Regions from separate parts of the Specibacter sp. NPDC057265 genome, predicted to be linked through region 2. Evidence: riboswitches for the same ligand, from Rfam matches in the RefSeq annotation. Region 2 holds a riboswitch; the other holds the start of a gene.
What was found. A riboswitch is a leader RNA that binds a small molecule or an ion and turns the genes downstream of it on or off. The one in region 2 is predicted to bind thiamine pyrophosphate.

Region 1: another riboswitch for thiamine pyrophosphate. It lies ahead of thiO (glycine oxidase ThiO); the one in region 2 lies ahead of ACFUCV_RS02550 (bifunctional hydroxymethylpyrimidine kinase/phosphomethylpyrimidine kinase).

What each region holds. Positions count from the first base shown of each region.
Region 1 covers NZ_JBHUYE010000018.1:4,241-19,120, reverse strand. The annotation lists gene ACFUCV_RS12085 (ferrochelatase) at 1-757, opposite strand, end outside; gene hemQ (hydrogen peroxide-dependent heme synthase) at 754-1,449, opposite strand; gene hemG (protoporphyrinogen oxidase) at 1,522-3,057, opposite strand; gene hemE (uroporphyrinogen decarboxylase) at 3,182-4,243, opposite strand; gene ACFUCV_RS12065 (glutamyl-tRNA reductase) at 4,431-5,837, shown strand; gene moeB (molybdopterin-synthase adenylyltransferase MoeB) at 5,889-7,073, opposite strand; gene ACFUCV_RS12055 (TetR/AcrR family transcriptional regulator) at 7,179-7,817, shown strand; gene ACFUCV_RS12050 (DUF3107 domain-containing protein) at 7,880-8,104, shown strand; gene ACFUCV_RS12045 (hypothetical protein) at 8,143-8,448, shown strand; gene ACFUCV_RS12040 (4a-hydroxytetrahydrobiopterin dehydratase) at 8,527-9,183, opposite strand; gene ACFUCV_RS12035 (thiazole synthase) at 9,221-10,021, opposite strand; gene thiS (sulfur carrier protein ThiS) at 10,098-10,337, opposite strand; gene thiO (glycine oxidase ThiO) at 10,334-11,611, opposite strand; TPP riboswitch at 11,605-11,731, opposite strand; gene thiE (thiamine phosphate synthase) at 11,746-12,435, shown strand; gene putP (sodium/proline symporter PutP) at 12,470-13,993, opposite strand; gene ACFUCV_RS12010 (MarR family winged helix-turn-helix transcriptional regulator) at 14,281-14,814, opposite strand.
Region 2 covers NZ_JBHUYE010000002.1:118,108-132,987, reverse strand. The annotation lists gene ACFUCV_RS02570 (DUF4233 domain-containing protein) at 1-334, shown strand, start outside; gene ndk (nucleoside-diphosphate kinase) at 377-793, shown strand; gene ACFUCV_RS02560 (vitamin K epoxide reductase family protein) at 853-1,488, opposite strand; gene ACFUCV_RS02555 (Rne/Rng family ribonuclease) at 1,867-5,490, shown strand; TPP riboswitch at 5,601-5,699, shown strand; gene ACFUCV_RS02550 (bifunctional hydroxymethylpyrimidine kinase/phosphomethylpyrimidine kinase) at 5,689-7,257, shown strand; gene rplU (50S ribosomal protein L21) at 7,642-7,950, shown strand; gene rpmA (50S ribosomal protein L27) at 8,009-8,266, shown strand; gene obgE (GTPase ObgE) at 8,415-10,028, shown strand; gene proB (glutamate 5-kinase) at 10,028-11,206, shown strand; gene ACFUCV_RS02525 (glutamate-5-semialdehyde dehydrogenase) at 11,233-12,513, shown strand; gene ACFUCV_RS02520 (DUF6318 family protein) at 12,760-13,518, shown strand; gene ACFUCV_RS02515 (hypothetical protein) at 13,575-14,435, shown strand; gene ACFUCV_RS02510 (hypothetical protein) at 14,585-14,830, shown strand; gene nadD (nicotinate-nucleotide adenylyltransferase) at 14,856-14,880, shown strand, end outside.

The sequences.
Region 1 (14,880 bases), on a different contig from region 2:
GGTACACCAGTGACCATTCCTGCGCCGGGTCCACGGCGGCCATGACGGCTTCGGCGGCGGCCAGGTGCTGCGCCACATAGGCCGAGTTCTCCGCAAATTCACGCGGTTCGTTCTCGGAGTGCCCGGCGGCTTCGGCATCGCGGGTGGGGATGGAGTGGGTGGCGAACATGACGTGCACGGGGGCGTCGGGCGTGCCGGCTTCGGCCAGCTCTGCGCGCACCTTGGCCAGGGATGCGGCCGTGCCCTCGATGAAGGGTGTGACGAATCCGGGGTGGTCAAAGTACTGGCGCACCTTGTCCACCGCCAGCTTGCCGTCCAGGCCCGTCTCGGTCAGCGCCATGCCAATGTCCTCGCGGTACTGGCGGCAGCTGGAGTAGCAGGAGTAGGCACTGGTGGTGACCATCAGCAGGCGGCGGTGGCCGGCGTCGTACGCCTGCTGCAGCACAGCGGGAATGTAGGGGTCCCAGTTGCGGTTGCCCCACAGCACGGGCAGGTCAATGTTCCGCGCTGCCAGCTCCGCCTCCAGGGCGGCCTTCAAGGCCCGGTTCTGGGCGTTGATGGGGCTGATGCCGCCGTTTTTGCGGTAGTGGTGGCTGACCTCCTCCAGACGCTCGTCGGGGATGCCGCGGCCGCGGGTGACATTGCGCAGGAAGGGAATGACGTCCTCCTGGCCTTCCGGGCCGCCAAAGGAGGCGAGCAGGATTGCGTCGTAGTGCGCGGGGGCAGCCACGGCATTGGGGGTTGTGGGCCTAGTCATCGCAGGACCTCGGCAATCTCGGCACCAGCCACGCGGCGGCCCGTGTAGAAGGGAACTTCCTCGCGGACGTGCAGACGGGCATCCGAATACCGCAGGGTGCGCATCATGTCCACCAGGTCAATGAGATTATCAGCTTCCAAACCCAGCAACCATTCCCAGTCGCCCAAGGCGAACGCGGAGACGGTGTTGGCTTGGACCTGCGGGTATTCGCGGCCCAGCATGCCGTGTTCGCGCAGCATCCGGGACCTGTCCTCGGCGGGCAGAATGTACCACTCGTAGGAACGCACGAACGGGTAGACGCACAGCCATTCCTTGGCTCCGTGGGTGCCCATGTACGCCGGGGCGTGGGATTTGGCGAACTCCGCCTCGCGGTGCACTCCCATGGCCGACCAGGCAATTTCGGTGGCGGCAAAGAGCGCTGTGCGGCGGATGCTGCGGACAGCCTTTTGCAGCCCTTCAGCGTCCGCGCCCACCAGCCAGACCATGATGTCGGCGTCGTTGCGCATTCCCGAAACGTCATAGCTGCCGCGCAGGGAAATGCTTTCGGCGGCCAGGGTGGCCACCAGCTTTTCAAACTCGGCAAGGGCGGCGTCGCCACCGCTGAACGATCCAGTGCGCTTGAAGACCGTCCACAGCGTGAACGGGGTCTCGCCGGGCGTTTTAGTGACAGATTCTGCGCTTGTGTGGCTCATGTTTTAAGTGTGCACCTCAGGTTGGGGAAACTAAAATCAGTATTCTCTACATTGCGTAGAAAGTGGGGAAGCTCATAGCCGCGCGCTGGCATCCACCGCCGCCCGCACGATCCGCCGGGTTCCGGCCACAATGGCCGCCAGGCCGTTTCCGCTGACCCAGCCGCCCACCAGCATCAGCCCGGGCTGCTCCCCGGCCAAGGCCTGGACCTGGGCCACCTTGGCCTGATGTCCGACGGCGGCGAACGGCAGGGTCCCCGTCCACCGGATGACGTCGGCACCGAGCAGATCGGCCTCGCTCATCTGAACCCCCAACAGCGTGGAGGCGTCGGCAATGGCCGTGGCAATGAGGTCCTCCTCGCGGAAGGTCGCGGGCGTGAGACGGACGGCGTCGGCCGGGTTCCGGGCTGCACGGCCATAGGAAAGCCGCAGCACATGCGTGCCCGGGCCCGTGGAGTCCGCCAGCCAGGGCCACTTGGCGGTGGCGTGGGTGAGCGCCTTGGCGGTGATGCCCGGTGTCTCCGGGGCCACCAGCACCCCGGTGCCGCGCGGTGCAGAGTCCAGCTCGGGCACGTCCACCACGAGCGTGACCAGGCGGATGTCGGGCCCCGGCGCGGGGGCAAAGGGTGCCAGCTCCGGAATTTCCTGCCCCAGCAGTTTCACGGCGGTGGGCCCGTCAGTGGCCACCACCAGCATGGCTGCGCCGTCAAAACCGCGTTCGGTGCCGTGTTCCCAGTCCACGATCCAGCGCGGGGGCGCGCCTCCGTCGTAGTGGGGCTTGGTGCTGTCCGCGGCCTCGGCGGCGTCCCCGCGGTAAACGGCCTTGATGCGGTGGCCGGCATGCAACTGCACCCCGGCGGCGCGCAGCTGCGCCACGAGAGCTGTCACCAGGGTGTGCATGCCGCCGGCCAATCCGGCCACGGCCGACCCCGGCTTGCTGCCGCCGGCGCGCTGGGCTGCCACGGCCGCGGCCAGCGAACCATGTTCACGAATGCCCGCGCGCAGTCCCGGCGCCACCATGTCCACATCCAGCACTTCCGGATCGGCCGAGTGCACGCCAGCCACCACCGGGGCCACGAGACGTTCCAAGACCCGCCTGCCCATCCGGGCACGCACCAGATCCGCCACACTGGACACGGCCTCGGTGGTGCCGACGTTCACGGGCATTTTCGCATCCAAAGCCGCCCGCAGCACGCCGGCCGCGCTCAAGGCCGCCTTGACCTCCGGGGCATTGAGGTCCGCCGGAATCCCCAGCACCCCCGTGCGCGGCAGCGGGATGGGGCCTTCGGGCAGCCAGATGGAGGCACCGGCGGGATCGGGCAGCACAATCTGCTCCGCCATCCCCAGCTCGGTGGCGAGGTCGGCCACGGCGGTGTTGCGCGTGGCGAAGGATTCCGCCCCCGAATCAAGCACCACGCCGGCCACCTCGTGGCTGGCCACGGCCCCGCCCCAGGTGCCCGAGGCTTCATAAACGCTGACGTTGAAACCGGCTGCCAGCAGTTCCTTTGCCGCCACCAAGGCTGAAATCCCGCCGCCCACCACCACTGCATGGTTCGGTGCCGGGTGTGTCTTGGGGCGGTGGGCCTTGGCTGCGGTTTTGCGGTTTTCCATGGTGTCCCTTGCGGCTGTTGCTGCTGGTCTGGCCACGTGCGTCCAAGCTTCGGCGCGGTGGCGAAGAATTCTGTGGTCTTGAATCTGCCGGCACTGCGTCAGCGGGCCGGCGCCAAGGGGGGGCCTAGGGCGCGATCGAGTGGATGAGTTCAACCACGCGGGTCAGAACCGCGGGATCGGTTTCCGGCGGCACCCCGTGGCCCAGGTTCACCACGTGCGACGGCGCTGCGGCGCCAGCTGCCAGGACCTCGCGGACATGGCTTTCCAGCACCTCCCAGGGCGCGCTGAGCAGGGCCGGATCAATGTTGCCCTGCAAGGCAACGGTGCCGCCAAGCCTGCGGTTGGCAACATCGAGCGGCAGCCGGTAGTCAACGCCCATGACGTCGACACCAACGTCGTGCATGGCCCCCAACAATTCGCTGGTGCCGGTGCCAAAGTGGATCAGCGGCACCCCCAGGTCCCGGACATGGTCCAGGGCCCGGGCCGACGCCGGCGCCACGTGCTGGGTGTAGTCGGAAAGTCCCAGCGACCCCGCCCAGGAGTCGAAGAGCTGGCCGGCACTGGCCCCGGCCTCAATTTGGGCGCGCAGGAACTTGCCCGAGGCGTCGGCCGCCCAGTTCATCAGCTGCTTCCAAAGCTCCGGTTCGGCGTGCATCATGGTGCGCGGGCCCAAATGGTCGCGGGAGGGCTTGCCTTCCACCATGTAGGCGGCCACCGTGAAGGGCGCGCCGGCGAATCCAATCAGGGGGGTGCTGCCCAGTTCGGCCACCGTCAAGGCCACGGCCTGACGGATGGGCTCCAGCGCCGCGTCACTGAGCTCGGGCAGGGCCGCAATGTCGGCGGCTGTCCTGATGGGCTTGTCCAACACGGGGCCCACCCCGGGGACAATGTCCACCCCAACACCGGCCAGTTTCAGTGGGATCACAATGTCGGAAAAGAAGATTGCGGCATCAACGTCATGGCGGCGGACGGGCTGGAGCGTGATTTCAGCAGCCATCTCGGGTTTGAGGCAGGAGTCGAGCATGGTGGTGCCCGTGCGGAGTTCCCGGTATTCGGGCAGGGACCGCCCGGCCTGGCGCATGAACCACACCGGGCGCCGGCTTGGTTTTCCCCCGCGGTAGGCGGTGATCAAGGGAGAGTTGCTCGTACGGCCATCCATGAGGGGGTGGCTGGGGCTCAGTGTCATGGCACCACCATACCCAGCCACCCTGAACGCTGCTTGTGCACACCTTGTCAGCGCGGGAGCCGGCGCAGCGGCTCCCGCACGGCACGGCCGGGGGTGCTGGGGGGTAAGCATTCTCACAGCCGTTTACTGACGCTTTTCCCCATCGTGTGAACAAACACCCAGTTTGGAGGACTACGATGGTTCCATTGTGGTTCTCTTTTCACTCGTTGCCTCTCACTCAGACCTGGATCTAGAAACCGTTGCACGCCTCAGCGCAGGTGCAGCGGCGGTCAGTGCTGACATCACGCAGGGCGGCAACGACGTCGCCGGGCTGGTCACGCTGGCCACCTGCAACCGTTACGAGCTCTATGCGCAGGCCCCCAGCGCGGATCATGTGGAGTCCGCCCGCAGCAGCATCGTTGCCGCCATCAGCTCCCGCACCGGCCTGGCCGAATCCGAAGTATCCGCAGCCCTGGCCACTCATGTGGGCCCGGAAGTGCCGCGCCACTTGTTTGCCGTCAGCACGGGGCTGGATTCCGCGGTGGTGGGTGAGCGTGAAATTGCCGGCCAGGTGCGCCGGGCCCTCAGTTCAGCTGAAGAGGAGGGTGTCACCACCCCTCCTCTGGTCAGGCTCTTCCAGGCGGCGGCAAAAACGGCCAAGGACGTGGGCGCACAGACAGCGCTGGGCCGCCGCGGCATGTCCATTGTCTCCGTGGCCCTTGACCTCGCAGCCGAGCTGCAGGAAGCACCCCCCGAGCCTGCCGTCACGGCCGGCCCCCACGGGGCGCCGCAGCCGGGCACGGCACGCCCCGGTCCCCTGGCCGGCAAGACGGCTGTGCTGTTTGGCACTGGCGCCTACGCCGGGGCCGCCATGGCCCAGCTGACCCAACGCGGCTGTACAAATATTTTTGTCTACTCGGCTTCCGGCCGGGCCGAAACCTTCACCGCCTCCCGCGGCGGCACCGCAGTGGATGACGGCACGCTGGCAGCGGCCGTGGCCCAGGCCTCGCTGTTGTTGGGCTGCAGCGGTTCCGACCACAAAATCACCCGGGATGAGCTGGCCTCGATGCGCCAGGAAAGCTCCGGACAGCTCACGGCCATTGACCTGGCCCTGACCCACGACTTTGAACCCGACGTTGCGGAGTTGCCCGGCGTGGACCTGCTGACCTTGGAAACGGTGCGCCAGGCGGCCCCGGCCGAACAGGAATCCACGCTTGCCGAAGCCGCCGCCCTGGTGGCCGAGGCCACCGCCAAATTTGAGCAGACGCAGAATGCACGGGCCCTGGACCACGCCATCGTGGCCCTGCGCAAACACACCATGAGCGTGTTGGATGACGAGCTGGCCAAGGTGCGTAAACAGCACGGCTGCACGGCCGCCACCGCCGAGGTGGAATTTGCCATGCGCCGCATGGTCAAGCAGTTGCTGCACATACCCACGGTCCGGGCCAAGGATCTGGCAGCAGCCGGGGACACGGAAAGCTACCTGGCCGCGCTGGATGTGCTGTATGGTCTGAAAGTTTCCCCCGAGGTCATTGGCTCGGCCGTGGCCGCAGCCGCCCCGGCCGGACCGGCATCCGCGGCCCAGGCCGCCCACCACGGCGCAGCAAGCGCCTAAGCCGCCCCGCTTTCGCCCATCCCCGTCCGGCGCACTGCCGGGCCACGGGTTTTAATGGCCTGCGGCGTGCCAGGCATCAATCCCGCCGGTCAGATGCACCACGTCGGTAAATCCCGCCGCGCGCAGGCTTGCCAGGGCCTGGGCCGACCGGGTGCCCGCCTTGCAATGCAGAATCAGCGGAACCCCCTGTGGCAGCTGATCCAAGGCGGTGCCATTGCGGATGCCGTTGAGCGGGACCAGCACTGAACCGGGGATCCGGGAGATTTGATGTTCCACGGGCTCGCGGACGTCAATGAGGGCAAAATCCTCACGGCCCTCTTCCCGACGGCGCAGGCGGCTGGCAAGTTCGGCGGCAGCAATGGCATCGCCGTCCTCCTCTGCCACGGGGGCCACGCCGCAAAACACCTCATAGTCGATGAGGGTGGTGATGGGGGCCGCTGCAGGGTCCTTGGCAATCCGGATTTCACGCCAGCGTGCAGTGAGGGCGTCAAAAATGAGCAAACGCCCCAGCAGGCTTTGCCCCACGCCGGTTATCAGCTTGACCGCCTCGGTCACCATCATGGCGCCAATGGATGCGCACAGCATGCCAAAAACACCACCCTCGGCGCAGGACGGCACAGAACCCGGGGCGGGCGGCTCGGGATAAAGATCGCGGTAGTTGGGGCCGAACTTGTCCCAAAAGACGCTCACCTGCCCGTCAAAGCGCAGGATCGAACCCCACACATAGGGTTTGCCCAGTATTGCCGCGGCATCGTTGACCAGGTAGCGGGTGGCAAAGTTGTCCGCACCGTCCAAGATCACGTCGTAGTCCGCCAGCAGTTCCAGGGCATTGCCGGAGTCCAACCGCACCGGATGCAGCCGCACGTTGATGTCCGGGTTGAGTTCCATGATGGAATCCCTGGCCGACTCCAGCTTGCTGCGGCCCAAATCCCCCATGCCGTGGATGACCTGACGTTGGAGGTTGCTCAGTTCCACGGTGTCATCGTCAACGATCCCCAGTGTGCCCACCCCGGCGGCAGCCAGATACAACAGGGCCGGAGAGCCCAGGCCACCGGCGCCGATCACCAGGACCCTGGCATTTTTCAGGCGGCGTTGACCGCTCAAACCAATTTCCGGCATGAGCGCATGGCGGGAATACCGTTCCAGCTCGGACGGGCCAAGCTCCGGCCCCGGCTCAACCAAGGGCGGAAGCAGGGGCGTGGACGGGGCGGACGGGGTTTGTCGCAATGAAACCATAGTGCTTAATCTAGTCCGATAAAGCTCCTTTGTTTGACTACCGGCCGGTAGAATGTCACGAACGCCGGGCCCACCACCAGGGCATTGCAAGGAAAGGCAGCCGTCATGACTTCGGATCCCCACGCCAAGGGGCGTGTACCCCAAAAAGGGCAGGCCACGCGCATGCCCAAAGACGAACGCCGCCTGCAATTGCTGTCCTCGGCCCTGGAGGTTTTTGTCAACCACGGCTACCACGGGGCCGCCATGGATGAGATTGCTGAAACGGCCAAGGTCAGCAAGCCCGTGCTGTACCAACACTTCCCCAGCAAAAGGGATCTCTACCTGGCCCTGCTGGACTCCCACCTGGAATCGCTGACCAGCATGCTGGTGGCTGCCTTGAACTCCACCACCGACAATAAATTGCGCGTCCAAGCCACCATGAAGGCCTATTTTCACTTCATGGCCAAGGACGACCAGGCACATCGGCTCGTTTTCGAATCCGATCTGGTCAATGATCCGCAGGTGGCCGCCCGGTTGGAAAAGTTCAACGCCGGGTACGCCGACGCCATTGGAAAAGTCATTGCCGAAGACACCCGGCTCGCTCCTGTGGAAGCCATCCTGCTGGGACGTGCCCTGGCCGGAATGGCCCAGGTCAGCGCCCGTTACTGGCTTGAGGCCAACGGTGACCTGGACATCGATGTGGCCAGTGATTTGGTTTACCGTTTAGCTTGGCGCGGAATCAGCCGCTTCCCCAAGGAATCCTAGCCCGCTGCCCCTACAGTGGGATGTACCCACTTCCATCAGCAGCATGCATCGAGGAGACAACTATGGAAATTAAGATCGGCATTCAAAATGTCAGCCGTGAAATTGTCCTTGAAACCGACCAAAGCGTTGACGACGTCGCCGCGCTGGTCTCCGACGCCCTGTCCAAGGGCACCGAGCTGCGTCTCAATGACCAGAAGGGGCGCCTGGTGATTGTTCCCGGCCACGCCCTGGGCTACGTTGAACTCGGTGGCGAAAAGCCCCGCGGCGTAGGCTTCGCAGCACTCTAGGCCATCTGGCAGCTTCACCAAAGGAACGGATCCTCGACATGGTTGCAGTGGTTGTCATTGCCCTGACGGCGGCGGCCCTGGGCGCCGTGGCCTGGGCCATCACCCAGCACCGGAACACCCTCGGTGCCCTGTTGCCCGCCGGTGCCGCCGTGGCGGTGGCCATGGTGGTGTGGATCACCACCATGGCGCTGGGGCTTGGCCAGCACGCCGCAACACAGTGGATTCCATGGATCGCCGGCATTGCCGCCGCCGGCGCGGCGGCGTGGACCACGGCCGCGCTGGTGGGCCGGCATCGCCACCAGGAATACCTGCGCCGAAGCGGGCAAATTCTGCAAATGCGCTAGTGGGCGGTCAGGTCTGAAACAGCTGTGCGCAGGAACCTTTTGGTATCTGCGCACAGCGCTTTAATGCCCGCTTGCCGGTTAGGCGTCCCCGCCCTGCTCTTCGGTGCAAATGCACAGCCGGTTGCCCTGGGCATCGCTGAGGATGGTCCAACTTGGCGCATGCCGGTCATTGAGGAAACCCCCGGCCGCCACGGTTGCCGCCACCGCGTCCAGGCTCTCACTAAAGGGCACATTGACATCAACATGGATGCTGTTGGGATTCGGTGTGGACGTTTGCTGAAACCACACTCCCGGCCCCCGCCCGTGCGGGTCATACAGGCTCCCGTCGGTGGCGGAACTGTAACCGAGTCCGGCCTTCCATACCCTGCTGATCGCCGCCGGGTTGACGGTGTCAATGGCCAGGTCATAGGACCGCAGCACGTCCGGCCGTGCCGTTGCGCCGGCCTTTGTGGCAGCTGCCGAGATGGCGGTGACCAGCTGAACGTCGCGGGCAGTGACCTTCCGCTGCGCATCGTGGGAACAGCAGGAGACAAATACGGTGTCATACCGCCAGTCAACATCAGGATGATGGTTGGCCTGTTGCGCCAGCTCCCCAATGGCTGCCAACAACTCCAGGGCCGCAGCCGGGGAAGCACATTTAAAGGCGGCCTGCAGCGGACCCAGGTAACGCCAGTGCGGCAGAGTTGCCAAGGCTTGGTCATTTTCAGTCCGGGTCAGGACATCTTGCGCATCCACAGCGAACCCCTTCGTTTGCCGGTATTTATTTCTCCCTTTACAGGTCGGGACGGCCGGCCATGGCCGAGGACGCCAAAGCATGGGATCGCTTGGGAATGCGACCGCCCAGAGCTGCCAGTCTGCCAGCTCTGACCGCGTATTTAAAGGCTTCGGCCATAATTTGCGGGTTCTGGGCCCGGGTCACGGCCGTGGCCAGCAACACTGCGTCGCAGCCCAATTCCATCGCCAGGGCGGCGTCGGAGGCGGTGCCGATGCCGGCGTCGAGAACCACTGGAACACCCGCCCGGGACACTATGAGTTCAATGTTGTGTGGATTGAGGATGCCAAGCCCGGTGCCAATGGGTGCTCCCAACGGCATGACGGCGGCAGCGCCGAGCTGTTCCAGCCGCCATGCCAGCACCGGGTCGTCATTGGTGTAGGCGAAGACCTTGAAGCCGCGGTTGACCAGCTGCTCGGTGGCATCGGCCAGTTCCAGGGCGTCGGGCAGCAGGGTGTGCTCATCGGCCACAACCTCCAGTTTCACCCAGTCGGTCTCCAGGGCCTCGCGCGCCAGTTCAGCCGTCATGGCGGCTTCCCTGGCCGTGAAACAGCCGGCGGTGTTGGGCAGGATGCGGATGTTGTTCTCCAGCAGCAGCTTGAATAAATTCGTGCCGCCGCCGGACGCCTCCTGGACACTGTAGCGGCGCATGGCCACGGTGGTCAGTTCGGTTTCGGACACGCGCAGGGCAGCTTCCAGCCCGGACAGGCTGGGCGCACCGCCGGTGCCCATGATCAGACGGGATTCAAGGCTCACCCCGGCGATGACAAGGGGATCGTTGGGGGCAAGGTTTTCAGTCATGGGATTTCACTTTCCTGCAGGAACTAAACAAGGACGCCACGGGGCCCCGCGGCGGGTGGCCGGGCAGCTGCGCAGTTCAGCCACCCTGGACGGCCGTGACGATTTCCAGTTCGTCGGCATGTCCCACAGCTGTCAGCGCCCACTGGCTGCGGGGCACCACATGGGCGTTGCGGGCCACGGCCACGCCGAGGCGGCCGCCGTCGGCCGCCTGCCCGGTGGGCAGCAGGGCACGTCCGGTGACCGCAGTGACCAGATCGGCCACCGTGGTTCCCTCAGCCACCTGGTGCGCGGCGCCGTTGAGATCAATGGTGTTCATGGAAGCTCCTCATGTGACGGCCCCGGAAGGGTGGGGCACAGGTTGGGGGACAAAGTGGGTGAAAACCGGTCCGGGCGGAAGGGCAGCCACGCCAGGTCGGTGATGCCGCCCAACAGTTGGCGGCACAGCTGCCCGGCCATGGCCGTCAGCAGCACCCCGTGGCGGAAAAAGCCGGTGGCAATGATCAGTCCCGGAATGTCCTGGCCGCCTTCCCCCGCCACCCGGCCCAGCAGCGGGGCATTGTCCGGTGTCCCGGGCCGGGCCCGGGCGGTGCATTCGAGCAGTTCCAGCTCGGCCACGGCAGGGACCAGGAGCTGGGCGTCCCGCAACAGCTGGTGCACGCCTCCGGCGCTGACCCCTGCCGTTTTGTCCTCCCGGCTCGTGGCGCCAATGACCACCGTGCCGTCGGAACGGGGAACAATGTACACCGGCATCCCCCGCACCATCCCGCGCACCGTGTGGGTGATCAGTGGGCGCAGGTGTCCGGGGACGCGCAGGCGCAAAATATCGCCGTGCACCGGGCGCAGCGGCAGTTCCAGGCCCCGCGGCAGTGCCTGCAATTCAGCCGCGCCCAGGCCATTGGCCACAATGACCTCCCGGGCGTGGATTTCACGGCCGTCAGCCAGGGCGACGCCGGTGACGCGGCCTTGGGCGTGCCTGCCGGCGTGCTCCCACAACAGCGCGGCAGCCTGCCCGGCCACGAACGCCCCTTCCCCGTCCCCACGTGCGGCGGCCACTTCATTGAGGCGCTGACGCAGCGCGGCGGCGGTGGCCCGCGGATCAAGCTGGTGGTCGCCGGCGATGCGCAGGGCGCAGGAAATCTGGGGACTGAGCAGGGGCTCGGCAGCCCGCGCGTCCTTGATGCTCAGCTGTTCCACCTGCAGTCCGTGCTGGAGCTGCACGGTGCGCAAATCGGCCAGCGCCTGCCGGTCCGCGGCGTCGGCCCCCACAACGAGGGTCGGCGTCGTAACAAATCCCGTCTCCGGCAGACCTGGTGCGTCCAGGGAGGCCAGCAGCTCGGGCCACAGCGCGGCGGAGGCGAGCATGAGTTCCAGCAGGGGCTGCTCTTGATAGTGCAGTTCGCTGATGGCCGCCAACATCCCGGCCGCGGCGAAGGTGGCTCCGGAGGCAGGGGCGGGGTCTATCACTTTTACGCTTCGGCCCGAGCGTTGGGCTTCCCAGGCAATGCCAAGGCCCACAATGCCACCGCCAATGACTGCCACGTCAAGGGTGGGGGGTGCTGGAGTGCCGGAGCCGGGCATTGAAGATCCCATGTATTTTCCTTTCCTACGCCGGCATGACCCGGATCAGGTTCCACGCCCACAAGGGGGCGAATGTCGGTCGACGCATCAGGCGTCCTCTCAGCCAGCTTCACTGGCTCCCGCGGTACTGCACTAGTCTATGAGACATGCACAGCTCTTCTGCCATCCATGACGCCATGCCCGCTGCCGACGCACCCTCCACGGCGCCCCAACTGGCCGCGGCCAGACTATATTTATGCACCGACGCCCGCACCCGTCAGGGGGATTTCGCCGATTTTCTACGCGCAGCCTATGCCGGCGGCGTGGACATCATCCAGCTGCGCGACAAGTCCATTGAGGCCGCCGAGGAGCTGGAGCTGCTGGCCGTGTTGCGTTCCGTGGCGGAGGAATCCGGCAAGTTGTGGGCCGTGAATGACAGGGCCGACCTTGCCTCCCTCAGCGGTGCGCCCGTGTTCCACATTGGCCAGAAGGATCTGCCGCTGCCGGCCGCCCGCTCGCTGGTGGGCCCGGTGTCGATGGGGCTCTCCAGCCACGACCCCGCCCAGGTATCCGCCGCCGCGGCCCACCCGGACGCCGACTACTTCTGTGTGGGCCCGCTGTGGGCCACCCCCACCAAACCGGGCCGGGCCGCCGTCGGGCTCTCCCTGGTGGAACATGCCGCCTCGCTGGGCACGGCCAAGCCGTGGTTCGCCATTGGTGGTGTGGACCTGTCCACCGTGGACCAGGTCATCGACGCCGGTGCCTCGCGGATAGTTGTGGTCCGCGCCATCACCGACGCCGCGGATCCCACCGCGGCCGCCCAAGAACTGCTCTCCCGCCTGCCTGCACTGGGGTAGCACCCAGGGCACGCCACCAGGGTCGCCGCCGGGCCTAGCGCACGACGCCGGTGGCAACCTTGCGCGGATCCGAATCGGTCACCATTGCCGTAAATTCAGACTCAATCACGGGATTTTCCTTGTAGGTGAACTTGGAGACGGCCACTGCCACAATCAGGTTCAGGAGGAATGCGGGCACAATCTCGTACATTGCATCATGCAACACCGGCGTCTTTCCCCAGACAAACACCACCACCGTGGCCACAACCATGCCCGCCAGGGCACCCTGCGAGCTCAGCTTGCGCCAGTACAGGCTCAGCAGGACCACAGGACCAAAGGCGGCCCCAAAGCCGGCCCAGGCGAAGGACACCAGCTCCAGGATGCTCGATTCCCTGTCCAGGGCGATGAGGGCTGCAACGACGGCAATCACCAGCACGCCGAGCCGGCCCAGAATGACCTGCTGCTTGGCCGTGGACTGGCGCCCGGTCATGTTGTACAGGTCCTCAACGAGCGCCGAGGAACACACAATGAGCTGGGAGGAGATGGTGGACATGATGGCGGCAAGCACGGCCGCCAGGACCAGGCCGGCCACGAACGGGTGGAAGAATATCTGGCTCAATTTCAGGAACACCGTTTCCGGGTCGCCAAGCTCCAGAGCGGGATTGTCGGCAAAGTAGGCGATGCCAATCAATGCCGTGCTGACAGCCCCGGCCGCCGTCAAAATCATCCAGCCAATGCCAATGCGGCGCCCCGCCTTGGCATCCTGCGGGGAACGCAACGCCATGAACCGGACAATGATGTGGGGCTGGCCAAAGTAGCCCAGGCCCCATGCAGCGGTGGAAAAGATGCCCACCAGCCACACCAGGGTGTTCCCCTCCCCAAAGCCCCTGAACAAGTTCAAGGCCTCGGGGTCGATGTTTTGCAAGCGCGTCACCGTGGCGCCAACGCCGCCGGTTTGGATCACGGCCATCACCGGGACCACCATCAGCGCGGCAAACATCAGCAGGCCCTGGGCCACATCCGTCAGCGTGGCCCCAATGAACCCGCCAAAGAGCGTGTAAGCCAGCGTGACCACCGTGACCACGCCCATGCCGGCCAGGTACGACCAGCCAAAGGATCCCTCAAAGAACTTTCCGGCCGCCACCATGCCCGAGGACACATAGAAGGTAAAGAACACCAGGATAATGGCCGCCGCGGCAATGCGCAGCAGGTGCGAGTTGTCCTTGAGGCGCTTTTCAAAAAAGCTGGGGACGGTAATGGCGTTCTGTGAAATAAATGTGTAGGAACGCAACCTTGGCGCCACGAACTTCCAGTTCAACCAAGCCCCGATGGTGAGGCCTATGGCAATCCATGCCTCCACCAGTCCAGTGAGATAAATGGCCCCGGGAAGGCCCATGAGGAGCCAGCCTGACATGTCCGAGGCGCCGGCGGAAAGCGCGGCAACCCCTGGCTTGAGCCCGCGGCCGGCAAGCATGTAGTCGTCGAGGTCGTCTGTTTTTTTGAAGGCAAAGTATCCAATGGCGAGCATCCCCGCCAAATAGACGGCGATGGCCAGCAGTTGAAAAACTTGGTCTGACATGGGGCATTCCTTTGCGGTTTGTGACACTTCATCGGGTCATCGATGGCACACGCGCCGGGTGCACCTACTGCGCAGCGAATACGGGCCTATGCAGGCCCTGGTCCGTATAACGTACCAAAGTTGGTGGACAAATTCTTCAAACGCAGCCGGGGCCGTGGCGAGGGGCGACCGGGCAGCACGCCTTGGACAAAGCTTCGCCGGGATTCAAAGGGCACGTCCGGAGCACCGAGTGCCGGCTTTCCCTGCCGGCCAGAGAGCTGAAAATCCACTGCGCCGGGAAATGGCCGTCAGCAGGACCGAGGCATGGTGGCCGGAGGATGCTGGGCTGGCGGCTCAATGGTGAGGGCAATCTTGCGCAGCAGCGCAGCCAACTGCAGCTGTTCCTTGGCGCTGAGCCCGGCGAGCATCTCACGGTCCCCTGTCAACAGGCGTGGAAACTCGCGGTCCACAAGTTCCTCGCCCTGAGCGGTCAGCCGCATCAGGACCACCCGGCCGTCCCGCTCCCACGGCAGCCGTTCAATGAAGCCGCGCTTGACCAGCCGTTCGGCGTTCTTCGTGGTGGAGGCGCCGCTGAGCATGGTGGCGGCAGTGACCTCGCTGGCACGCATGGGCCCATCGCCCCGGGCCAGGGTGCACAGCACGTCAAATTCGGCCCGGGTGATCTCCGCCGGCAGCAGCTCGCGGCCGGCGCGCTGGGAGGCCAGCGCACCAATCCTGCCAATGCGTCCCATGACCTCAATGCTGGACACATCGAGTTCCGGACGTGAACGCTCCCATCCTTGGCGTGCCCGGTCCACGAAGTCCACATTTTTGCCAGTCATGCATCCAGTCTAGAGACGACTCTCACAGACCCCGAAACTATTTTACTAGTAAAATACCTAATAGAC
Region 2 (14,880 bases):
CTTTTTAGGGTTGGGGCTTTTTGGGCTCAATGACAAGGACGCCACCTTCCTGGCAGCCGGCGGCATCCTGGCCCTGCTGCTCATCCTCACCTGCGGAATTGTGCGCCGGCCGTGGGGCGTTGCCTTTGGCTGGCTGTTGCAGCTGGCGCTCATTGCCAGCGGTTTCTGGGAACCTGCCATGTTCGTGGTGGGTGTGCTCTTCGCGGCCGCCTGGTGGTACGCCTTGTACGGCGGGGCCAAGATTGACCGTGAAAACCGGGAACGTGCCAAGGAACAGGCCGCATGGGAGGCTGCTCATCCCGAGGAAGCCGCACCGGGGCCCAACCTTACGTAAACTGTTAGCCATTGTCCTTCTCATCTATGTATTGGAGTTACCGTGAGCATTGAGCGCACCCTGGTTCTTGTGAAGCCCGACGGCGTTGCCCGTAACCTGTCCGGGGCCATCCTGGCCCGTGTGGAAGCCAAGGGATACGTCCTGGCCGAGCTGAAGAAGGTCACCGCCACCCGCGCGCAGCTCGAGGAGCACTACGCCGAACACGTGGGCAAGCCCTTTTACGAGCCCCTGGTGGAGTTCATGCTTTCCGGCCCGGCCGTGGCTGCCATCTTTGAGGGCAACCGCGTCATTGAAGGCTTCCGTGCGCTGGCTGGAACCACCGATCCCACCACTGCGGCCCCCGGAACCATCCGTGGCGACTTTGGCCGCGACTGGGGCTTGAAGGTCCAGCAAAACCTGGTGCATGGCTCCGACTCGGTGGAGTCGGCGGAACGTGAAATTGGCATTTGGTTCCCCTGATGTTCCGGCACTAAAAAAGGGCACCTCCCGCGGGAGGTGCCCTTTTTAGTGCCTGCCTGCTAGGCGTTGGAGGGGATGATCAAGGCCATGAACTTGAAGAAAATGGAGGCAAGGGTGCCCAGGTAGATCAAGCCCACAATAACCCAGGCCCACTCATTGAGGACCTTGGTCAGGGCCGGCGGGGCGGGGATGACACCGTGGTTCAGGTTGCGCACGGTGATCCAGACGAACAGCGGAATCACCAGGGTCCACACCACCATGCAGTAGGGGCACAGCAGGGCCAGCGTGTACACCGCAGTGAACCAGAACCAGCCCACCAGCGCCATGCCCGCGGTGATGCCCAGCTGCAGACCGAGCCAGTACCAGCGGCCCATGCGGGCGCCGGCCAGCAGGACCATGCCGGTGGTGATCACCACCACGAAACCCACCACCCCAATGAAGGGGTTGGGGAAACCCAGAATGGCTGCCTGCTGCGTCTTCATGACTTCGCCGCAGGAAATCCACGCGTTGACGTCGCAGCTGATGGTGGCGTTCGGATCGCTGTACAGCTTGAGGCGTTCCAGCACCAGAATGAAGGATGCCAGCCAGGCAATTCCGCCGGCAATCACCAGGAACCAGCCAAAGGGCCTGTCCCGCACCAGGGCGGGCATGGCCGTTTCCGTGCGGCTGCCGGTGGGGTTTTTACTGCTGGACATGGGATCCCTTGTTCATCGAGGCCGGTAATGGTGTCCTGATTGTAGCGTGCCCATCCGAACGCGCCCTGTCTGGAACAGCCCCGTTGACGGGAGCGTATGAGACAATGGTGCTGGCTGGTTGGCGACCCACATGCGCCCATCGGTCCAATGGTTCGCCCACAGATTGTACGGTGACGACGCTGCCAGAGACGCGCAGCGATCCACTGCTTAGACATATTGGCGCAGACCATTGGCTTTTTGCGAGCTTGCGCACCCAGAAGTTGGTGCCGCCTGAAAAGTAATTAGACGACTTCAGTCAGCGCCTGCGGGGGCTGACACATCTGCCGCACGTGGCGCCCAATGTGGGGGTGGCTGCTGCGGCGCGAAAGTAACGCCCCTATGATCAATGAACAGTCCGCCTCCAACGCAGCACACCATGGCGACGACGGCGCCCAGGCCCCCGACGCCGGCACCGCCAACGCAGCCGCGCCCGCCAAAGCCAAAACCACGCGCCCACGCCGCGCCAGCTCTGCCGCCACGCAGCCTGCGGACGGCACGGAAGGCCTTTCGGCAGCCGTTGACGGGGCAGCCGAATCCGCGCCGGTAAAAAAGGCCCCGGTGCGGCGCAGCCGCGCCAAGAAGGCCACACCTGCCACCGACGCTGCCGGGACCGCCGCCCCGGCCGACTCTGCAATTGACCCCGCGCCCCCGCTTCCGGAAGGCACGGACCCCTCTGCCACAGCCGCGGAGGCCGGAAACGGGTCCGCGGCCAAGGCCAAGCGTCCTGTCCGCCGCCGGGCCACGGCACCTGTCATGGCCCCCGCCGCAGCGCAGGAGGAACTGCCCCGCAACAGCGTTGACACGGCTGTTCCCACCACCAGCGCCGCGTCCACAGGCACCGCCCCGGCAGCCGGTGAAGCCGCCGAAGGTGCAGGGCAGGCACCTGCCAAGGCGCCCGCACGCCGCCGCCGCGCAGCCAAGGCCCCGGCAGGCAAGCCCCTTGCGGAAAGTGCCGCCGTCCCAAGGATTTCCGCGGAGCCGACGGAGCTTGAGGTGCCCGAGCTTGAGGTGCCCGAAAAGCAGGCGCAGCAGATGCCGGCAGATGCCGGGGAGCCCGTGGACGCCCCGGCCCCTGCCAAGGCGCCTGCCCGCCGTGCGTCAAGAAGGGCCGTTGCCCCGGCCGCAGCGGTCTCCACCCCGGAAGCCGCCGCCGCTGACCCGGAATCCGCCGCCGACCCGGCCGACGCCGCCGCGTCCACCGGGACCGGCAGGAATGTGCGCAGCCGCCGCCGCAGTTCCGCCGCAACCGGCGCCCCGCAGGCTGCCGCGCCCGCCCCGGAGGAAGCCGCTGCCGCCGTCGTCGATGCCGGCGTCGACAGTGAAGCCACGCCGGCGGCGCCCATGGCCGAACCGGACCGCAGCCCAAGCGCTTCCGCCGCGGGCGGCACCCTTTTCCAGGAGCCGGCAACAGGCATGTCCGCGCTGTTTTTGGCACCTGATCTGAGCCTGTCCACGCCCGTGGTGGTGGCACGGGACACCATCAGCGGCGCGGGGGAGGACAACAAGGGCGAAGCCGGCGAAGACGGTGACGGTGACCGCCGCAGCCGGCGCGGCCGCAACCGCCGCAACCGTGGCGGCGAATCCACGGAGTCCGCCGAGCCGGCCGAAAGCGGCGAGGATGCGGAATTCGGGACGGAGGCAGCCGAAGAGGGCGTGTCCTCGCGCCGACGCCGGCGGCGGCGCCGTGGCGATGCCGATCTGGAACTCAGTGGCGGCAACGATGACGACCCGCCCAACACCGTCACCCGGGTGCGGGCGCCCCGGGCAGCCGTGGAGGCGGCCCCCAGCAACCGTGTGACAAGCCTGCGCGGCTCCACCCGCCTGGAAGCCAAAAAGCAGCGCCGCCGTGACTCGCGCGACTCCGGCCGCCGCCGCACGGTCATCACCGAAGCCGAGTTCCTGGCCCGCCGGGAATCGGTGGACCGCGTCATGGTGGTGCGCCAAAGTGAGGACAGGATTCAAATTGGCGTCCTGGAGGACGGCATCCTGGCCGAGCACTTTGTGTCCAAGACCCAGCAGGATTCGCTGATTGGCAACGTTTACGTGGGCAAGGTCCAAAACGTGCTGCCCAGCATGGAGGCGGCCTTTGTTGACATTGGCCGCGGCCGCAACGCCGTGCTGTACGCCGGCGAGGTGGACTGGGACGCCGCGGACCTCAAGGGCCAGCCGCGCCGCATTGAAAATGCCCTCAAGTCCGGGGACTCGGTGCTGGTCCAGGTGTCCAAGGATCCCGTGGGACACAAGGGTGCCCGCCTGACAAGCCAAATTTCGCTGCCCGGACGCTACCTGGTGTTTGTCCCCGGCGGTTCCATGACCGGGATCTCCCGCAAGCTGCCCGACGTCGAACGCAACCGGCTCAAGCGCGTGCTCAAAGACCACCTGCCGGAGAACGCCGGCGTGATTGTGCGAACGGCTGCCGAGGGTGCCAGCGAGGAAGAGCTCACCAACGACATCAACCGGCTGCGCGCCCAATGGGAAGGCATCAACAACAGGGCCGCGTCGGCCAAGACGCTGGCGCCTGAAATGCTGTACGCCGAGCCTGACCTGACCATCAAGGTGGTGCGTGACGTCTTCAATGAAGACTTCACGAAGCTGATCGTCTCCGGTGAGGAGGCCTGGGACACCATCGAGGCGTATGTCACCTATGTGGCCCCGGATCTGCTGGACCGTTTGGAAAAGTGGAGCAGCGAGGAGGACATTTTCTCCGCCCACCGCATTGACGAGCAAATCAACAAGGCCCTGGAACGCAAGGTGTTCTTGCCCTCGGGGGGTTCGCTGGTCATTGACCGCACCGAAGCCATGACCGTGGTGGACGTCAACACCGGCAAGTTCACCGGCTCCGGGGGAAACCTGGAGGAAACCGTCACCAAGAACAACCTGGAGGCTGCCGAGGAGGTGGTGCGCCAGTTGCGCCTGCGTGACATTGGCGGCATCATCGTCATCGACTTCATTGACATGGTGCTGGAATCCAACCGTGACCTGGTGCTCCGCCGGCTGGTGGAATGTCTGGGCCGCGACCGCACCAAACACCAGGTCGCCGAAGTCACCTCCCTGGGTCTGGTCCAAATGACGCGCAAGCGCATGGGCACCGGCCTGCTGGAGGTCTTTGGCGAACAATGCCCCAGCTGCGCAGGCCGCGGCATGGTCACCCACGAGATTCCAGTGGAGCACCGCCGCAACCACGCCGCATCCGTGGAGGTGGTTTCCGCCCCCTCCCAGGCGCCCAAGCACGAGCCCCGCGAGCAGGAACGCACAGCCAACCGCTCCACCCGCAGCGAGCGCAAGCGCAACCGCAACCGCTCCCAGCAGGCGGAGTTGGAAGCCGGCCATGACGTTCCGGCCGCACCGGCAGTGGATGCGGCAGCTGACGCCGCCAAGGTACAGAAAGCCCAGGAGGCCCGCATTGCGCTGGCCGCGATTGCCGCCGCCGCTGCCGCCGCACACCACGAGCCGGCAGCTGCCGGCCAGGTGGGGGCCGCCATTGCAACCACACCGGCTGCAGCGTCCGACGGCGCCACCCTCACCCTGGGCGGGGAAGCCGTGGAGCTGCCCCGTGGGCACCGGGGGGAAAGCCGGGAGCTGGCCGAATCCACCCCGGTGGACAAGGCGGCCGCGCTGGCGGGTCTGGCCCAGGCCCTGGACCAGTTGGCTGCCCCCAGCGTGCAGGAGGGCGCCACGTCCGGCGTGGAGGCCGTGGCCGGCGAAAAACAGGCAGTATCTGTGCCCGGGGACGCCGGGGATGGCGGCCGCGCCCGTTCGCGGCGGCCACGCCGGAACCGCAGCGCACGCAGCGCCCAAGGCGGTGCCGACACTGCAGTGGAGACCGTGGACTCGGTGCAGCACGGTCAGGGCTCGGCTCCGCACAGCAGTGCCGCCGCGGTGGTGCCTGCCGCCGCGCCGGTGGCCGTGAAGAGCGCTGAACCCATCATTTTGGGCGTCGGGGTTCCCGCCTCGGAACTGTAGCCAGCCCGCCCAACCGCAGGCACCCTGCCGGCCCGCGCCGCCTTAAGAAGCTCCATGACATCTTCTCAAGGCGGCGCGGGCCGGTTTTTTGCATGTTCCGGGTTAGGGTGGGATCAGACACGGGGTGCCAGGCCACCAGGGCCGGCTGAGACTACACCCGTTGAACCTGCCCGGTTAGCACCGGCGAAGGGATGTCCCATGAGCACAACCGCCCTTGATTCACCTGCCCCGGCACCTGCGGTCCGCCGCGATGGCCACACCGGCCATCCACGCATCCTGGCCATAGCGGGCTCGGACCCCTCAGGGGGTGCCGGCATCCAAGCTGACATTAAGACCATTTCGGCCCACGGCGGCTATGCCTTGGCCGCCGTCACCGCATTGACGGCCCAAAACACCCAGGGCGTGCAGGCCATCCATGTGCCGCCGGGGCATTTCCTCACCGCACAACTTGATGCCATCTCGACGGACATCACTGTTGACGCAGTCAAGATCGGCATGTTGGGAACGGCCCAGGCGATGGCGGCGGTGGGCCGGTGGCTGCAGCGCACGCAACCGCCCGTCGTGGTGCTGGACCCGGTCATGGTGGCCACCAGTGGTGATTCCCTTGTCGAAGCCGGGACGCGGCAGGCCCTTTTGGATCTGTTGCCGCACACGCATCTGGTGACACCCAACCTTGCCGAGTTGGCGGCCCTGCTGGAAGCACCCCTGGCCACCACCTGGGCGCAGGCCCTGGCCCAGGGGCGTGAACTGGCCGGTGCCCATCAAGTGCTGGTGCTGGTCAAGGGCGGGCATTTGCCTGGGAAGCACTGTCCCGATGCGCTGGTGGACGCCCAGGGAACGCTGCAGGAGTTTTCCGCCCCCCGCGTTGACACTGTCAACACCCACGGCACGGGGTGTGCCCTGTCCTCCGCCGTGGCAACCCTGCAGGCGCACGGCGGGGATTGGGCGCTGAGCATCCAACGGGCGAAGGAATGGTTGGTGGGCGCCTTGGAAACGTCGGCACAGCTGCAGGTGGGCGGCGGGGCCGGCCCGGTGAACCACTTCCATGCCCTGTGGGGGCCCGCCGCGGTTGACCTTCCCCGCAGCGCACCGGGGCCCGGAGAGGATTTCAGCGGCTGGCTGTGGCAGCAGTGCAAGGACATGCGTGCGGCCATCTTCAACCTTGACTTCATCAAGGAACTTGCCGCAGGCACCCTGGCCCGTGGACACTTTGACTATTATTTGGCGCAGGATGCCCTGTACCTGGGCAGCTATTCCCGGGTGCTTTCCCAAGCCAGCGTCCTGGCACCCACCCTCGCCGAACAGCGTTTTTGGGCGCACAGCGCCCAGCAGTGCCTTGAGGAGGAGCTGGCGCTTCATGACGGGTGGCTGGATGCAGCGCCCCCCGCGCCTCCCGGACCGGTGACCCGGCGCTATGCCGAGCACCTGCAGAGCACCGCCTTCGAGGGCGGATACGGGGAAGTGGTCGCGGCGGTGCTGCCCTGCTTCTGGATCTATGCGGACGTGGGCACGGCGCTGCACGCCGATTATGAAAAGTTCCCCGGGAACCACCCCTACGGGGCGTGGATTGAAAGCTACGCGGCCACCGACTTTGTGCACGCCACCCACCGGGCCATCCAAATCATGGACGCCGCAGCACGCGGCGCCTCGGCAGCACAGCGGGAGCGCATGGCAACCGCCTTCCGGCGTTCGGTGGCGCTGGAACTGGAGTTTTTTGCAGCACCGCACGCCCGGGAGGGCGCCGTCGATCGCGGCTTGGGTGATTAACACCACCACCCCCGGCGGCAATTGAAGGTCCCGTTGGACGGGTGCTTGCGCAAACTCCGCGGTATTCACGCTAAAGTTGTGGAGTACGGTTTAGCGGCCAAGGATCATTTTGCGAACAGCAGCTGTGATCCGCGGCCACCAAACCTGTCTCATTTGCTCCCGGACCCGGAATTAGCGTATTCTTGATCTTCGGTGCTTACGCCAACACCTAGGGCAACCACTCCATGGCAGAACTCCATTGAGGTCCACGGCGTTGAGGCACACAGTGTGTATGCCGCGTTTGTTCAACTTTGAACAGCGGCTGCATGCGGTTGGCGGCAATCAATCATGATTCGCAGCCGGCATCAAACTTTGTAATAAACGTCGAGAGAAGTGAGTTCCCCAGTGGTGTACGCGATTGTCCGCGCAGGCGGCCGTCAAGAAAAGGTTTCCGTCGGAGACCACGTGACCATGAACCGCGTCCCCGGTGGAGTTGGCAGCACGCTTGAGCTGCCCGCTCTGCTCCTGGTCGATGGTGAGACAATCACCACCGCCGCAGCGGATCTGGTAAATGTCAAGGTTACGGCTGAGAAGTTGGAGGATCTTCGCGGGCCGAAGATCGTCATCCAGAAGTTCAAGAACAAGACCGGCTACAAGAAGCGTCAGGGCCACCGTCAGGAACTGTCCAAGGTCAAGATCACTTCAATCGCCTAATAGGGCGAAAGACGTTCGATCCACTTAGAATCTTTTAGTAAAAAGGCAGGCATTTCAAATGGCACATAAAAAGGGTGCGAGTTCCACTCGCAACGGTCGCGACTCCAACGCTCAGTACCTGGGCGTCAAGCGCTTCGGTGGTCAGGTTGTCAAGGCAGGCGAAATCATCGTCCGCCAGCGCGGCACCCACTTCCACCCCGGCGTAAGCGTTGGCCGTGGCAAGGATGACACGCTGTTCGCATTGGACGCAGGCGCAGTCGAGTTCGGCACGCGTCGTGGACGTCGCGTTGTGAACATCGTCGCAGCTGCGGTCTAACACCAAAGCTTTTGTCAGTGGAGCGGGCCGCCTGGCCCGCTCCACTGTCTTTTAACACAAACGCATTTCACCGCCGGCATCCGGGCCTAGTTTCAGCAACGGACTAGAATTGATGCGCAGAAACCAAGTTCTATTCAAGGAGATTCCAGTGGCCAGCTTTGTTGACCGGGTTGTTTTGCATGTATCCGGCGGGACTGGCGGCCACGGCTGCGTCTCAGTTCACAGTGAAAAATTCAAACCGTTGGGCGGGCCCGACGGCGGCAAGGGCGGCGACGGCGGCAGCGTGATTTTCCGCGTCAGTGACCAGACCACCACCTTGCTTGACTTCCACCATGCACCCCACCGCCGCGGCGGCAACGGCCAGCCCGGCATGGGTGACTGGCGCGACGGCAAGGACGGAAACACCCTGGTCCTTGAAGTTCCCGACGGCACCGTCATCAAGGACAAGGAAGGCAACGTCCTTGCCGACCTGGTGGGCATTGGTACGGAGTATGTGGCTGCAGCAGGTGGCCAGGGTGGGCTCGGCAACCATGCCCTGTCCTCACTCAAGCGCAAGGCCCCGGGCTTCGCCCTGCTGGGCATTGCCGGCCATGAGGCCGACATTGTCCTTGAGTTGAAGTCCATTGCCGACATTGCATTGGTGGGCTTCCCGTCCGCCGGCAAGTCCAGCCTCATTGCCGCCATGTCCGCGGCCCGGCCCAAGATTGCCGACTACCCCTTCACCACATTGATCCCCAACCTGGGCGTTGTCCAGGCCGGCGAGGTCCGGTTCACCATGGCCGATGTGCCCGGCCTCATCGAGGGTGCCAGCGAAGGCAAGGGCCTGGGCCACAACTTCCTGCGCCACGTGGAGCGGTGCGCCGCGATCGTGCACGTCCTGGACTGCGCCGCCCTGGAAGCGGACCGCGACCCCATCAGCGATTTGGCCGTCATTGAGCGCGAACTGGACAAGTACGACGTCGACATGAGCTTCGCGGGAACCGACGGCGACGTGGTTCCCCTGAACGCCCGTCCCCGCCTGATCGCGCTGAACAAGGTGGACTCGCCCGACGGCCGCGACATGGCCGGCTTTGTGCGTGCGGACCTGGAAGCGCGCGGCTACCGCGTGTTTGAAGTTTCCGCAGCCAGCCATGAAGGCTTGAAGCAGCTTGGCTTCGCGATGGCGGAAATTGTCACGGAGGCACGCAAGGCCCTCGCCGATGCCCCGGCCAAAGCCACCCCCGTGGTTCTGCGCCCCCGTGCCGTCAATGAATCGTCCTTCACCATTCACCGGGAAGAGCGCAACCTCAAGCCGCTCTTCCGCGTCCGCGGCGAAAAGCCGGAGCGTTGGGTGGAGCAGACCGACTTCCAGAACGAGGAAGCCATTGGTTACCTGGCGGACCGGCTGGCGAAGGCCGGCGTCGAAAAGGAACTCTTCAGGATTGGTGCCACACCCGGTGACACGGTGGTCATTGGCGGCGAGAACGGCATGATCTTTGACTGGGAGCCCACCATGATGGGCGGCGCCGAACACTTGGCGGCCCCCCGCGGCACCGACCTGCGCCTGCTGGACCTGGGCGACCGCCCCACCCGTTCACAGAAGCGCCAGGAGCAGCAGGAACGCCGCGACGCCAAGGCGGCCACGCGTGCGGAAATGGAAACCGAGCGCAAGGCCGGCATCTGGACGGAATTGAACGACCGGTCCTCCGTCCGTGCCGCAGCCAGTGAATCGGAGCTGGCCGCGGACGCCGTTTCAGATGATGAGGATGCAGCGCAGGGCTGATGAACCAGGAAACCAGGGGAGCCGAAACTCAGCAGCCACATGAATGCCTGCAGTCCCGCCGCCAAGTAGCCACAGCCGCCCGGATCGTCGTCAAAGTCGGCTCATCTTCCTTGACCTCGGTCGCGGGCGGGATCTCGGAAGACGCGCTGGAGCAGCTGGTGGGTGTCCTGGCGCAACGGCGGCTGGCCGGCACGGAGATCATTTTGGTCTCCTCCGGGGCCATCTCCGCCGGCCTGCTGCCCCTGGGCCTGGCGCGCAGGCCCAAGGACCTGGCCACGCAGCAGGCGGCGGCAAGTGTGGGGCAGGGCCTGCTCATGGCGCACTACAACAAGGCCTTCACCTCCCATGGTGTGACGGCGTCGCAGGTGCTTTTGACCGCTGAAGACCTGACCCGCAGGCACCAGTACGTCAATGCCCACCGCGCCCTGGAACGGTTGTTGAATCTGGGCGTGGTGCCCATTGTGAACGAAAATGACACCGTGGCGACGCATGAAATCCGCTTTGGTGACAATGACAGGCTCGCCGCCCTGGTGGCGCACCTGGTCAAGGCCGACGCACTGGTGCTGCTGTCCGACGTCGACTCCCTCTATGACGGGCCGCCCGCCCAGGGCGCCACCCGCATCAGCCAGGTCAACTCGCCGGAGGATTTGGCCGGCATTGTCATTGGCAGCGCCGGGAAGGCCGGCGTTGGCACCGGCGGGATGGCCACCAAGGTGCAGGCGGCCATGATTGCCGCCGAGACCGGCATCCCCGCCCTGGTCACCTCCACCAGCCAGGCCGCCGCAGCGCTGGCGGGGGAGGACGTGGGCACCTGGTTCGGCATCAATGGCAACAAGCGCCCCGTGCGCATGCTGTGGCTGGCCCATTTGGCGGACATCCGCGGGCGGCTGGTGCTGGACGACGGCGCCGTCCGTGCCGTCAGCGACCGGCACAAGTCGCTTTTGCCGGCGGGCATCACGGCCGTCACGGGAGACTTCGACGCCGGCGACGCCGTGGAGCTCAGTGATGCGCACGGTACGGTGTTTGCCCACGGCCTGGTCAACTACAGGCATTCGGACCTGCCGCAAATGCTGGGCCGTTCCACCAAGGATCTGGCCAAGGACATGGGCCGCGGCTTTGAACGCGCGGTGGTCCACGTTGATGATCTGGTGCTGCTGAACGTACCAGCCACAGCCTAGATGCTCAATTGCCTTAGACTTGGGGCATGACCGAGCAGATTGTTGAAGTAAATGTCGCTGCCGAAGTGCGGGCCATAACCGACAGGGCACGCCGGGCGGCACGCCGCATGTCCGGAGCCAACCGGGCCTGGAAGGACAAGGGCCTGCTGGCCATTGCCCAGGCGCTGCTGGAAAACCAGGACACGGTTTTGGCCGCCAATGCCAAGGACCTGGCCGTGGGCCGGGAAAACGGCACCTCCGCTTCCATGCTCGACAGGCTCACGCTCACCGGGCAGCGCGTTCAGGGTTTGGCGGACGCCCTGGCCAACCTTGCCACGCTGCCGGATCCCGTGGGCAATGTGGTGCGCGGCCAGACCCTTCCCAATGGCCTGCGGATGCGTCAGATCAACGTTCCCATGGGTGTTGTGGCTGCCATTTACGAGGCCAGGCCCAACGTCACCGTGGACATTGCGGGGTTGGCGTTGAAGAGTGGAAATGCTGTCATTCTGCGCGGTGGCACGGCAGCAGCGCATACCAACAAGGCACTGCTGGTGCTGCTCCGTGATGCCTTGGAGCAGGTGGGCCTGCCTGCGGATGCGGTGCAGTCCGTTGACGAGTTTGGCCGCGAAGGTGCGAACCTCATTATGCAGGCCAGGGGAGCGGTGGATGTCCTCATTCCCCGCGGTGGGCGCGACCTTATCCAAACGGTGGTCAATAACTCCCGGGTGCCGGTCATTGAAACCGGGGAAGGCAATGTCCACATCTTCATTGACGCCAGCGCCAAGGCGGAGATGAGCGTTGATATTTTATTGAACGCCAAGACCCAGCGCCCCAGTGTCTGCAATACGGTGGAGACCCTCTTGATCCACCAGGATGCCACCGTGCTGCCGCAAGTGCTCACGTCGTTGTCCAAAGCCGGCGTCAGGCTTCACGTGGACGAGCGTGTGCGAGCTGCCCTGCCCGCTGCGGTGCCGTCCTCGGCGGCGACGGACGAGGATTGGGCCACGGAATACATGGATCTGGACTTGGCCGTGAAAATGGTGGATTCCATGGATGAAGCCATCCAGCACATCCGCACCTGGAGCACCGGCCATACAGAGGCCATCCTGACCAACGACCTCGCCAATGCCGAGAAGTTCATAGCCCAAATTGATTCTGCTGCCGTGATTGTCAACGCCAGCACACGCTTCACCGACGGCGGGGAACTGGGCTTGGGTGCCGAGGTGGGGATATCCACCCAAAAGCTGCACGCCCGCGGGCCCATGGGGTTGACGGAGTTGACCACCACCAAATGGATTGTCCAGGGCGAAGGGCAGATCCGCGGCTGATTGCCGCCTGCATCAACTGGATCGAAGCTGAGGGCATGATGCGGCTCCGGGCAGGATCGGAACATTCGTTCTGGATCCGGCTCGGAGCTTTTTCATTGCAACGGATGCCGGCGGCGGAGGGCACAGTGCAGGCTGTGGATAACATGCTGGCGTGTTTTGGCAGGCAGCTGTAGTTTGGTACCACGCCAGCCGCAACGGTTTCAATGAGGAAACTGCTGCTTGTCCCACGGAAGTTGGAGGCAGGCCATGAAGCACAGCAATATGGAAGCTGCACTGCGGCACGGCAGCACTCATTGTGCCTCCCTCCCTGAAAAGGGGAACCCTGCTGCCTTTCTTCCCCGGAAACACCGAAGGGCAGCGCAGCCACTTTTAGCCGCTGCCATGGCCGGGTTGCTGGCCTTGACGGGATGCACAGCTGGTGACGACCCACCGGAAACAACTGCAAGTCCCGCATCTGCGTCCACTTCCCCCGCGCCAGGGGCGACAACAGCGGCAACTGCCAAAACCACAGCGGCACCCATTTACAAGCCCGCCACAGATCTGGGTCCAGCTCAAAACGTGCCCGTGCCGGTATTGCCGGAGAAGGCCAAGGAATTCAGCGAGGAAGGCCTTATTGCCTTCACCGAGTACTGGTACCAGACCCTGGGCTACGCTTTTGAAACGGGTGACCCGGCACCCATGATGGCCATCAGTGACGCTGCATGCAAGACCTGTGGCGCCATGGAAGAAGCCGTGATGGGCGGTCACGAGGGCGGAAAATGGATAAAGGGCGGGAAGATGGTCATCGATCCGCCCCGCAGCGCGTTTGTGAAGATGGACGATGGCACCTACCAAGCCCTGACAATGGCGCGTCAAGAGCAAGTGTTGTTCTTCAATGCCGACAAAACAATAAGACGAGACTTCGGTGTCACAATCGCCGAGCGCGACATCTTGGTTGCCACGTATGCGGATTCTAAATGGACTGCTTTGACCGTCGAACATGTTGCCGGGAGCAAGAGCTCATGAGGCAATCCGGAGGGATCTCATCACGGTACGGAACTGTCTTCGTGTTGGCTGCATTGATGATCAGCAGTTCGGGGGTAGCCGTGGCGGATGATAATACTGACGCGGTTTGGTCGGGATCCGGCATCGACACCGAGGAGTGGACATCACTTCCGGGATCTGATGATGAAATGATTCATCTGCCTCCGGCTGGGAACAATGATGGCTATGTTTATGAAGCCAGGTTGGCTTGTACGGACGGAGACGCGGTGATTTTTCCTGCTTGTGCTGCAGTCATGCCGCCGTGCTCTACGGGAGCCGGGCGTGATGACGACCGTCCCGGGACAGCAATTTATTGGTACAGGGCTGCGGCAGGGGAAAATCCCCTTGCATGGCACTATCTGTCCGGCCCAGAGTGTGTCTATGGAGAGGAACCTCGCGACGTTCTGGGCGAGATTGCCGCTCAAATTGCGCAGGAATTCCAACGATCTCCAGTGGTTCCTGCAAAGTTCGGCAGCCAGCCAGGAGCACACACTTTGCGTGGGAATGAGACCAACGTCTGGGCGGAAGCTGCCACCCAGAATTTCAACCTGACCATGATCGGCCAACAAGTCATCATCACGGCAACCCCCGTGGCCTATACCTGGGACTATGGCGATGGCAGCATCTGGGGACCTACGCCCTTCCATGGGGCACCGCTGCATGAGGATCGGATTGGCGAGCAGACCCAGACAAGCCATGTTTACACCACCACGGGCAGGCTTGCCATCGGCTTGATGACACACTTCGACGGCACGTACACCGTCAATGGTGGACCGGAGCTTCCCATCCCGGGCCAAGGCAATATTCCCTCCACCCCACTGCCACTGACCGTATGGCGCGCGGAAACCCATCTCTATGCAGACAACTGTTTACAAAATCCGCAGGGAGTAGGTTGCTGAACCCGCAAGGTCAAAACTGGAATACCCGGCTCACCACAGCCTTGATGTGCCAGCGAGTGTCGATACCGCGTACCATTAGAGGGAATCCAAGCAAAAGCCGCGGCATGCAAAAATCCACCCGCCCGGCTACGTACCCAAGGGGAGAAACAATGCTGACCCAGCTTTCCGGCGTCGTCTTAGCTGCTGCTGAAGAACACGAACTCGCACCGCTGATCGCGCCGCCGTTCGTCATTGGCGGCATTATGCTTGCGGCCCTGCTGTTGCTGATGGTTGTGACAGTCTCCTTCATGAACCTGGGGAACCGTCATTCGGCTGTACCGCAGGCCGACGACCCCCACCGTCAGCACACCAACAAGCACGCCCATGGCGACGATTCGGCCACGTCAAATCACTAAAGAAGCACCCCAAGCCCTCCATGCAGTGGCTTTGGGGCACCGTCTCCGCG